DNA from 2 places in the Kribbella sp. C-35 genome. Region 1 is predicted to be linked to the other one. Evidence: riboswitches for the same ligand, from Rfam matches in the RefSeq annotation. Region 1 holds a riboswitch; the other holds the start of a gene.

Region 1 (5,311 bases):
ACTGGTCGGCATGGGGCGCCGACCGTGTTGGCGCCGGCGTTGTGTTTATGACGTTGCCGCAGACGGGTCCTCGTGGGGTCGCCTGGAACTTGATGCCGCCGTCGGCGTTGCAGGTGATGAGGTTGCCGTAGGCATCGTTCAGTGTTCCGTCGGTGGGAGTGTCGCCGCCGAACCGGATGCCCGCGAGCTGGTCCGGCCCTCTGGTCGCGGCTTCGCCGGCCGGGTGACGGCGCCTGGTGCCTTCAAGCCGGTCTCACCGGGGGCAGACTGCGGTTATGGACACATGGATAACAGTTGTCGGATCTGGCCAGGCCAGTGCGCCTCCCGACGTACTGCGGATGTCACGCCAGCTCGGGCGGATCGATGCGAAGCTGCCCGGACTCGAACGCGAGCCGTGCGCACGCAGCTGTGCTCAGGTGTCGCACCCGCGGATGGGCGGGTTCTTGCCGTGGGCAACTTTGACTGGTCGGACGTTGTCTTCGTGCAGAGAGAGGAGGGTGTGCGGCCCGAGCCGATCAAGCCAGAACTGCCACCTCCAGGGTCAATAGAGGCTCGGTGGGCGATTGATGGGGTTGTCAGCTGGCGTGGTCTTGTCTATCGTGGCGCCTGGTTGGGAGAACAGCCGGGCGGCCAAGGGTGCCGCCGGTTGTCGACGGAGATCGAGGATCCCACCGCCTCCAGGTCATCTGTGGTACTGCGCTGTGCCGCGCTCGGCCTGATCAGTCGTGGTCCCGACTCGCCACACCGTGCAGATCCCGCCGCCGAGCCAGCACATGCGAACGCTCAGGGGTGAGAACAGTGGCGTGGACGATTCATTACTGCGGTGATCGGCGTAGAGGCAACGAGGAGCTGATCGGCGGGGCGGGCTGACGGGCACAGTGGTGCTGGCGCCGCGAACGAGACTCACGTACGTCGACAGGCACGGGCACCCGATCAATCGCAGTACTTGGCTCGCCTTGTCTGCCAGGCGTGAATACGTGGTGATCGAGTCCGACCGCGTGGGCGGGGGTCGTCACCGCATTCAGATCATGACGATCTGGGTGGGTTTGAGACCGCCGATCTTCGAGACGCTGGTCCACTGCGCAGGGAGCAGCCGGCCGCGTCGATGGATCTGGGCAAGCCTGGTGGAGGCACAAGCCGGCCATGTGCAGATCGTCGGCGAGCTGACCACTCGCGGTGGCGTGTTCGCGGAGGAGGAAGCACCTGGGAACTCGTGACCGGGCAGGGGCGAGAGTCTCAGACGCTCCGTTTGTGTGCGGCCAGGAGGGCGGCCCGGGTCAGTCCTGGCGTTTCTCTCCGGGGCGTGCCTCGAGTGCGGGTCAGTCGCCGAATGAACCGTTGGAATCGTCGTCCGGAGCGAATGTGCGGCTGTCGACCGGCGCTTGTCCGGTCAGTTTGGTGATGAGGTCGGCGGCGACGTCCCGCAGCTTGCGGTTGGTGTTCTGCGAATGGCGCCGCAGCAGTTCGAAGGCCGTCCTGGCATCGCATTTCTGCTGGCCCATCAGCAGGCCGAGCGCCTGGTCGATCACCGATCGCGAGGCCAATGCCCGCTCCAGTTGCTCGCTCAGATGTAAATGTTGCACCGCTCGTGCCGCGAACGCCAAGGTGGTAGCGGCCTGGTCGGCGACGGCGGCGGCCCGTTCCCGATCCGCCTCGCTGAACGAGTTCGGCTGGTCATACCCGTAGAGATTCAAGGCGCCGATGATCTGGTCGTCGACGACCAGCGGGAAGCTGAGCGACGCGGTTACCCCGAGTTCGAGTGCAGAATCGCGGTAGCGGCGCCACCGGTACTCGCTCGCCTGGTCCGCGACGTCGACCACCTCGCCGTTCTCCAAGGCGTCCAGGCAGGGCCCTTCACCGAGGCTGTACTGCTGCTCGTCGATCAACGCGGCCCGTGAATCACTGGTCACGATCGTGTGAGGCTGCCCGTCGTACCGAGCGGTCATGCCGCACGAGGCCTGCGGCTGCACCACCTTGGCCGCCATGCCCGCCAGCTTGACGAGCAAGTCCTCCAGTCCGGGACCGTTGAGCAGCAACGAATGCACTGAGCCCAGCACATCCACAAGAGGCTCGTCACTTCGACCATCTGTAGCCACGGCGCCACCCGTTCGTGCCTTGACCGACCTGCTCCCCGCCGCAGACTGGGCCCTGGGGCGGAGGGTGGACAGCAACAGATGAACAGTGACGGCAATTCAAACGCTACGCCGCTTGGCGGCGAGAACGACGTCGTACGTCGCGATCACCCAACCCCTTGGTCGGCTGGTCGGGTCTTTGAGCGAAGGCATCGACAGAAAAGACCTGCGAGACGGTTTCCCTTCGCCGGCATTGTCCGGATCAGGTACTTGGGGTCGCCCAATGGTCCTAAGATCGTCAGGCCTCTCAGCCTTTCGGCTCCCTCGCCCGCCTCGCAGGCCAATTCAATCTTGACTCCGGGAGCAGTCGGCGTCAACAGGGATGAACCCCCGACTTCACTGGGCGGCACGCCGTCGCGGATGTCGGCCCGGCCACGCACCTCGTCGGCCTTGCTCGAGGCGCACAATGACGGAGTGGGTACTGCGATCGAGGTCGAAGGGCTCGTCAAGCGGTACGGCGGCAAGTTGGCCGTGGACGAAGCGTCGCTGTCGGTGGCAGACGGCGAGGCCTTCGGCTACGTCGGTCCCAACGGAGCCGGCAAGACGACCACGATCAGGTGCATGCTCGGCTTCGTCCGGCCGTCGGCCGGCCAGATCCGCATCCTCGGGCAGGATGTGGCGTCCGATCTCAACGCAGTGCTCGCCGATGTCGGGCACCTGCCGGGTGAGTTCGGGTTGTGGCCGCAGATGACCGGGGACGAGTGCCTCGACTACCTCGGTGCGTTGCAGCGGCGCCCACTCGTCCGGCGGCGGGAGCTGTGCGACCGGCTGGAGCTGTCGCAGGCCGACCTGAGGCGCCAGATCCGGATGTACTCGCGGGGTATGAAGCAGAAGATCGGCATCATCCAGGCGTTCCAGCACGAACCACACGTGCTGGTGCTCGACGAGCCGACGGAGGGTCTCGATCCGGTCATGAAGGAGCGGTTCGTCGGGCTGCTCGCCGAGCACCGCCAGGCGGGTGGAACCGTATTCCTCTCATCGCACATCCTCTCTGAGGTGGAGGAAACGACCGAGCGGGTCGCCGTGCTCAAGGCAGGTCGGATCGTGCGGACCGGCGCGACCGCGGACCTCACCGGTGAACGCGTGCGCCACTGCACCCTTGTGCTCAAGCATCCGCTCGCCGCCGGCGGGCTGGACCTCGACGGTGTCTCGGAACTGCAGAGCGACGGCCTGCTCCATCGATTCGAGTTCCGTGGGGACATGGAGCCGCTGATGCGACGGCTCGGCGCGCTCGCGGTGCAGGAGTTCGTCTGCGAGCCGGAGCACCTCGCCGAGACGTTCTTTGAGATCTACGGCGACTCCGGTCAGGGTCGGGCGTCATGAGCTCGGTCGTGCTCCGCCATACCTTGCGGCAAGTACGCCGTACGCTCGGTGTGCTGTCCCTCGGCGTCGGCGCCTTCTTCTACCTGGTCCTCCTCGCCTCATCATCGTTCACGAGCGAGGCGCCGAACCTGCCCTTCTTCCAGTCGCCGCCCAAGGCCATGACCGCGTTCCTCGGTGGATCAGCCGACTTCTTCCACGCCGACGGATGGCTGAGTGCCGGGATGACCCATCCTGTCATTCTGTCGTTGCTGACTTCTGCGGCGTTGCTGGTCGCCGCCGGGTCGGTGGCTACGGAGGTCGAGCGGGGGACCATCGACCTCGTGCTCGTTCGGCCTGTCGGCCGCGTGCCATTCCTGCTGGCCAAGGCGCTCGCCTCGATCGTGGCTGTCTCCGCCGCGGAGGCGGGAGGCCTGGCCGGCGTACTCGTCGCCAGGCAGACGATCAGCGGGGTCCGGGACCTGTCGATCGGCTCTGTGCTCCGCGCCTTCGCCGGTTCGTGGCTGCTGTTCGTGGGCGTCGCCATGGTCGGCGTCCTCGTATCGGCCCGGTCGAGCCTGCGCGGACGCGCGATCGGCGTCACCGTCGGCATCGTGGTCGCCTGGTTCTTCATGAACTTCATTGCACTGCTCATCGACGGCATCAGTGGCCTGCGGTTCGCTTCTCCGTTCCACTACTTCCGGCCCATCGACCTGGTCGCCGGCACTCTGCCCGGAAGTGACCTACTGGTTCTCGCAACGATCCCGCTGGTCGCCCTGCTGTGGGCTGTCGCCGAGTTCACCCACCGCGACCTCACCCGCTGATCATTGCCGCTGGCAACCTTCTGAGTCGCAGGGTCAGGTGAGCCGGGTGTCGGCGGTGGGACCGGCGCCCTCGAGGCTGCGGAGTCCCTCCAGCGCGACGGTGAGCATGGGGATGTCGACCTCAGGTGCCGCGTGGAGCTGCTCGCCGATGAGCGCGAAGATGCCGGTCAGGAATGCGAGGTCCGCGCCGGTCACTTCCGTGGCCTGCACCACGCCAAGCGAGAGGGTGAGTGGTCGATCCCAGACCCCGACATCATCAGGGCCAATTAGCGGCAGCGCGACGGCAAGCCGGGGACGACCATCTCACCGGGTGCGCGTGCGCTGACGCCGGATGACGCCGACGCATGACCCAGCCGGCGGCTTGTTCGCTCTTCAGCCGGCCCAGGGGAGTAGCCGACGGTGACGCTCTGGGTCGCGCAGGTCGGCCAATGATTGCTTCTCGAGTTGCCGGACCCGTTCCCTGGTGAGGCCGAGCCGATCGGCGACCTCGGCCGTGGTCCGCGGTCGACCGTCGTGCAGGCCGTAGCGCAGCGTCAGGATCAGTGCCGCGGGCGCGGAAAGCGTGTCGACAACGTCGCGCAGTTCCTGGCGGAGTGCCTGTGACTCGATCAGCTCGGTCGCCTGCTCGCCGCTCAGCGGATCGACGATGAGATCGCCGATCTGGGTGTCCGCATCGGCTCCCACCGGCGTCTCCAGGCTCATCGTGGCCCGGACGTGCTGCCTGAGCTCCGTCACCCTGCCTGGGGTGAGCCCCGCATCGGCAGCGATCTCGCCCGCGGTGGGACTCCGGCCGAGGCTCACCTCCAGCCGGCCTTCGGCCCGCCGTACCCTGTTCAGCTCGTCGACGACGTGAACAGGCAGCCGCACAGTCCGTTCCGTGTCGGCGATGCCGCGATGGATCGCCTGCCGGATCCACCACATCGCGTAGGTGGAGAATTTGTTGCCCCGGGTGTAGTCGAACTTCTCCACCGCGCGGATCAGGCCGAGGTTGCCCTCTTGGACCAGATCAAGGAAAGCCAGTTCGCTCCACGAGAAGCGCTTGGCCACGGCAACGAC
Region 2 (5,311 bases), on a different contig from region 1:
CGCGACCGACGTCCACCGGGCGCGGAAACCGCAGCGCCCGCTGGACGAGGCGCCGCCGGTCGCGGTCGACGGGCCGGAGGCCGCGGCCTGGCCGGACCCCGACCTGTGGCGGGCGGTCAACGAACTCCCGGAGCGGCAACGCCTCGCGATCACGCTCAAGTACGTCGGCGACCTGGACCACCACGGCGTGGCCGCCGCTCTGGACACCACGCCCGCCGCGTCGCGCCGGCTCGTCAGCGACGCGCTGGCGACCCTGCGCACGAAACTCGGAGTACACGATGACTGATCTCGAGAGCCGGCTGACCCGGCTCACCACCCCCGACCCGAAACCACCCCTCTTCCCGGACGCCGACGTTGCCTACACACTGCACGACACCCCGATCGGGACTTTGCTGCTCGCGGTGGCCGGCGGCCGCGTCGTCGCCAGCTCGTTCGGCGACGAGGAGACGATGACCAACCGGCTCGCCCAGGCCGTGTCCCCGCGGGTACTACGGCAGCCTCGGCCGCTGGACGACGTACGACGGCAGCTCGACGAGTACCTGTCCGGTGACCGCCGGGCCTTCGACGTCGAGGTGGACCTGGTGCTCGCGACGCCGTTCCAGCGGCTCGTGCTGAACGACCTGCCGGCGCACACGAGCTACGGCGCGACGACGACGTACGGAACCGTTGCCGCCGACATCGACAAGCCCAAGGCGGCCCGCGCGGTCGGTACGGCGCTGGGCGCGAACCCGGTCTGCGTCGTCCTGCCGTGCCACCGGGTGGTCGGCGCGAACGGGGCGCTCACCGGGTACGCCGGGGGGCTCGACGCAAAACGATTCTTGCTGAATCTCGAAGCAAAAAGCTGAGTTTTCCGGAATTGCCGGGAATGGATTTACACTCGGTGAAATAAGGAGCAGATCCCCAATGTGGAGTGGGGATCTGCTCCTGTTGACATGTCAGGAAGTTGCCGGCTGGTGGATCTCCAGGATCAGCCGGCGGCGACCGCCCCAGTCGCGTTTGTAGACCTTGTAGTCGTCGATTCCGGCGGCCGCGCAGAGCCGGCCGTAGCTGATCTCGTCGTGGATGAAGTGCACGCTGCTGCGGTCGTCGTCGTGCTCGGTGGTGACGATCCGGTGCTCCGGGCCCTGCCGCATCCCGTTGGCGATCTCGGCCGCGGTCGCCGGTCCCCAGACCGGGCCCTCGATGATCGCGATCCCGCCCGGCTTCAGCACCCGGGAGATCTCGCAGATCGTGGAGATCTGCTCGTCCTCGGCGAACAGCTCGTGGAACGCCGTCCACAGGCAGATCACCGCGTCGAACGAGTCCCATTTGTACGGCAGATCGGTCATCGAGCCGATCGCCCAGTCGATCGCGAGCTCTTCCTCGGCAGCCCGGGCGCGGCCGGCCTCGAGCAGGTTCGGCGAGATGTCCAGCCCACGCACCACCTTGCCGGCGCGACGCAGCGGCAGCGCGATCCGCCCGTACCCGCAGCACAGGTCGAGCACCGACTCCCGCCCCTCGAGCAGCTCCTCGACCGCCTTGACGATCAACGCGTCCCGCTCAGGCGAAGTACGCGCGGCCAACCCATCGGCCCCGAGTTCCGCATATTCGGCCCGACTACGCAGTGCGGAGTTCAGCATGACCGCAAGTATCACGGGGATCACGGGTCAGTTCCAGTCACGGTTCGGAAAGCGAGCGGTAATCGCCGTACTCTCGCGCCGCCGCCGCGTGCCTACGCACACTGCAAACATGACGACGTACGACGACCTGCGAGCGCTTTTCATCAACTGCACGCTGAAACGGTCACCGGAGCGCAGCAATACCGAGGGCCTGGTGGACGTGAGCCGGAAGATCCTGGAGAAACAAGGTGTACGGGTCGACGTGATCCGCGCCGTGGACCACGACATCGCGACCGGTGTCTGGCCCGACATGACCGAGCACGGCTGGGTGACGGACGCCTGGCCCGCGATCCAGCAGCAGGTGATGGCCGCCGACATCCTGGTGATCGCCGGCCCGATCTGGCTGGGCGACAACAGCTCGGTCACCAAGCAGGTGATCGAACGCTTGTACGGCAGCTCGTCGATCCTCAACGAACACGGGCAGTACGCGTACTACGGGCGCGTCGGCGGCTGCCTGATCACCGGGAACGAGGACGGCGTGAAGCACTGCGCGATGAACGTCCTCTACTCGCTGCAGCACCTCGGGTACACGGTCCCGCCGCAGGCGGACGCCGGCTGGATCGGTGAGGCCGGCCCCGGTCCGTCGTACCTCGACGTCGGATCCGGCGGTCCGGAGAACGACTTCACGAACCGGAACACCACGTTCATGACCTGGAACCTGTTGCACCTGGCAAGGATTCTGAAGGACGCCGGCGGGATCCCTGCCCACGGCAACCAGCGCTCCGAGTGGGACGCCGGCTGCCGCTTCGACTTCGAGAACCCCGAGTACCGCTAGGCGGCGGGCCTGCGGCCGATGCGGCCGAGTAGCACGGCGGCCAGCATCGAGACGATGATCGAGGTGTACGTCGCGCCGAGCCAGCCCGGCACCGGCTGGTGGTTGAAGAGGGCCTGCTGGATCTTGGCCCAGAAGGGGGACCAGGCGGAGACGGTGCCGGGGTTCACCAACTGGTAGGCGACGAAGCCGATCAGCCAGGCGGCGGTCGGTTGCCAGCGGAACTTCGCCGTATCGGAGACGTCCCACTTCATCTTGCTGACCACGAAGAAGTCCGCGATCGCGACCGCGAACAGCGGGATGAAGACCGAGCCGATCAGGTACAGGAACTGGGTGTAGTTGCCCAGGTCGACGAACAGGGCGATACCGGTGGCGAGTACGCCGATCGCGACCGAGATCCACCGCCGGTCGATGTGGCCGATCAGGTTGTGCGCGGCCATCGTGGTCGAGTAGACGTTCGCGTACGCCTCGTCGACCTCGTCCACCAGCAGCACGAGCAGCGCGATCGCACCGGCAGGCAGTGTGACCAGTGCGGTGATCACGTCCTCGCTGTTGGTCTGCAGCGTCGCCACAGCGACGACACCGAGCGCGTAGTACGCGATCGCGGCCAGACCGTAGCCGAGTGCGGAACCACTGAACGCGGCCTTGTTGGTCCGCGAGTGCCGCGTGTAGTCCGCGGCCAGCGGCGCGAAGGACACGACGCCGGCAGCGGCCAGGTCGACGGCCGGCCAGAAGCCGAACACGCTGTCCTGCGGCAACGCGTGCACCGGCTTGCTGAGCACCTGCACGAACAGGTACACCGACGCGAGCAGCACCAGCCAGACCATGAACTTCCGCAGGATCTTCACGCTGCCGAGCGGACGGACCGCCATCGCGGTCGCGATGATTCCGGCGAGTACGACGAACAGCCAGCGCCACCGCTCGCTCGTGACCGCGACCGCGGCCTGTGAGATCACGATGATCTCCATCGTCGCCCAGCCGACGTTCTGCGCGATGTTCAGCACGGTCGGCGCGATCGAGCCGCGGCGGCCGAACAGACCGCGCAGGCTCGCCATCGCGGGCGCACCGGTCTGCGACCCGAAGACGGCCGCGCCGCCGAGCACGAGGGCACCGATGCCGCAGCCGACGACCACAGCGAGCAGCCCCTGCCAGAGCGAGCCCGTGTACGCCGCCACGAGCGCACCGGTCACCGGGCCGAACAGGGAGATGCCGAAGTTGCCCCAGAGCGTGAACTGGTCGAAGAACCCGAGCGTGCGCGGCGCATCGGTGGTGAGGACGAGCGGCGCCTCGGTGGTGCCGGCAGGACGAACAGCTGTATCGGTCATGAGTGACCCCAATCCCTACGCCGGCATTACCCGGTCAGGTTCAGGCGGTCGGCGACCCAGCTGTCGCCCTCTCAGCCCGCGCATCCTCGGTGCGAGCTCCCGCATAGGTTTGTGTTCCTGAGTTTAACTCGTCAGCTACTTTCCGGAAGAGTGACTGCTCGTTCTATGAGAGCGGCCAGCTCCGGGCCGTTCGTGACGACCGGCATGTGGGCCCCGGAGTCCAGCGTGCGGGCCTCGCCGTGGCTGAGTTCGGCGAGCCGTTCGACCCATTCCGCCGTACACAAGAGGTCATGCCGGCCGCGGACGAGGATCACCGGCGCTTGGACGTGGGGCATGACTGCAGCCAGGTCGTGGTGCCTCGACGCTTCGCTGGCGCGGGCGATCGACGGCAGCGTCGTACGGGCGTATTGCGGACTGATCCGGACCAGCTTCGGCGCGTCCGGGATCGCGGAGCCGACGAGCCGGACCGCGCGGTCGACCCAACTCGACAGCCGGACGTCGCCGGTCGGCGCGGCGAGCACGAGCGCGTGGGCCAGCTCGGGGTAGCGGATCGCCAGCTCGACGACGATCTGACAGCTCGCCGAGTGGCCGACCAGCACAGACCGCTCGCGGATCTTCCCGGCCAGCGCTACCGCGAGGGCACGAGGGTGCAGGTCCTCACGGGAGCCCGCCGGTTCGCCGTACCCGGGCAGGGTGACCACGTGGTACGGCGAGACGAGGTGCTCGACCGTCCGCGCGTACGACTCCGGGCCGAGGCCCAGGCCGGGCACGAGGACGACAGGTGCGTTCACTCCCAGGGAGCCTTCGCCGGGGCGCCTTTGACGACCGGGTTCGCTACGTCGGGCTTGAGCTCGCGGTACCCGAGGAAGAGCCCGACGGCGAGGACGAGCAGGCCGAAACCACCCCAGCCGTACGCCGTGGGCAGCCGGTGGACCGTGCCGTCGCTGGCACCTAGACCTGTGGACAGCACCATGATCAGCCAGACCAGGATCGGGACGATGGAGACCGCGACCAGGAGCAGACCGGCCAGCTCGGACGGGTCGGGCCGGCGACCGGCCTTGTAGCGGGCCAGTACGTCGCGGACCCACATCACCAGCGCGGCTGTGCCGACTACCACGAGCAACAGCTGGCCGACCGCGTCGAGTACGTCCGTGCGGAGCGGGTGGTTCAGCGGCGAGCCTGGCGCCTGTGAGATCTCCCGGAGCGCGACGCGCTGCACAGAGACGACCAGCAGCCCGTAGATCGCGGCGATGAACGCGGCCAGGCCTACAACCCGAGCGGCGCGTGGGTCACGCGAGTGCTCCTCGCGGCCGTACGTCGGGAGCTCATGTGGCTCAGGGCTCGCTGGGGCGCCGTACGGTGCGCCAGGGCGATAGGCCGGGGGCTGGTGGTACGCCGGGTTGCCCTGCGCCGGGGGCTGCGTTCCGTAGGGCTGGGGCTGCGCATACGGGAACTGATCGGGCTGAGGCGCGTGGCCGGCGCCGTACGTGCCGCCGCCGTACGGCGTGGGTGGCGCGTAGTGCTGATCCTCGCCAGGCCCCTGCTGCTCGGGCTGA

The links. A riboswitch is a leader RNA that binds a small molecule or an ion and turns the genes downstream of it on or off. The one in region 1 is predicted to bind thiamine pyrophosphate.
Region 2: linked by a shared signal. The riboswitch ahead of ACLJOO_RS12175 (purine-cytosine permease family protein) and the one ahead of ACLJOO_RS28305 (GAF and ANTAR domain-containing protein) in region 1 are both predicted to bind thiamine pyrophosphate.

The regions. Positions count from the first base shown of each region.
Region 1 is NZ_JAJPWG010000004.1:518,659-523,969, forward strand. It holds gene ACLJOO_RS28300 (hypothetical protein) at 1,029-1,217, shown strand; gene ACLJOO_RS28305 (GAF and ANTAR domain-containing protein) at 1,320-2,063, opposite strand; TPP riboswitch at 2,295-2,408, opposite strand; gene ACLJOO_RS28310 (ABC transporter ATP-binding protein) at 2,547-3,455, shown strand; gene ACLJOO_RS28315 (ABC transporter permease) at 3,452-4,255, shown strand; gene ACLJOO_RS28320 (hypothetical protein) at 4,289-4,465, opposite strand; gene ACLJOO_RS28325 (RNA polymerase sigma factor RpoD/SigA) at 4,628-5,311, opposite strand, start outside.
Region 2 is NZ_JAJPWG010000001.1:2,400,615-2,405,925, reverse strand. It holds gene ACLJOO_RS12195 (RNA polymerase sigma factor) at 1-286, shown strand, start outside; gene ACLJOO_RS12190 (methylated-DNA--[protein]-cysteine S-methyltransferase) at 279-845, shown strand; gene ACLJOO_RS12185 (class I SAM-dependent methyltransferase) at 936-1,619, opposite strand; gene ACLJOO_RS12180 (flavodoxin family protein) at 1,729-2,433, shown strand; gene ACLJOO_RS12175 (purine-cytosine permease family protein) at 2,430-3,755, opposite strand; TPP riboswitch at 3,751-3,868, opposite strand; gene ACLJOO_RS12170 (alpha/beta fold hydrolase) at 3,887-4,546, opposite strand; gene ACLJOO_RS12165 (hypothetical protein) at 4,543-5,311, opposite strand, start outside.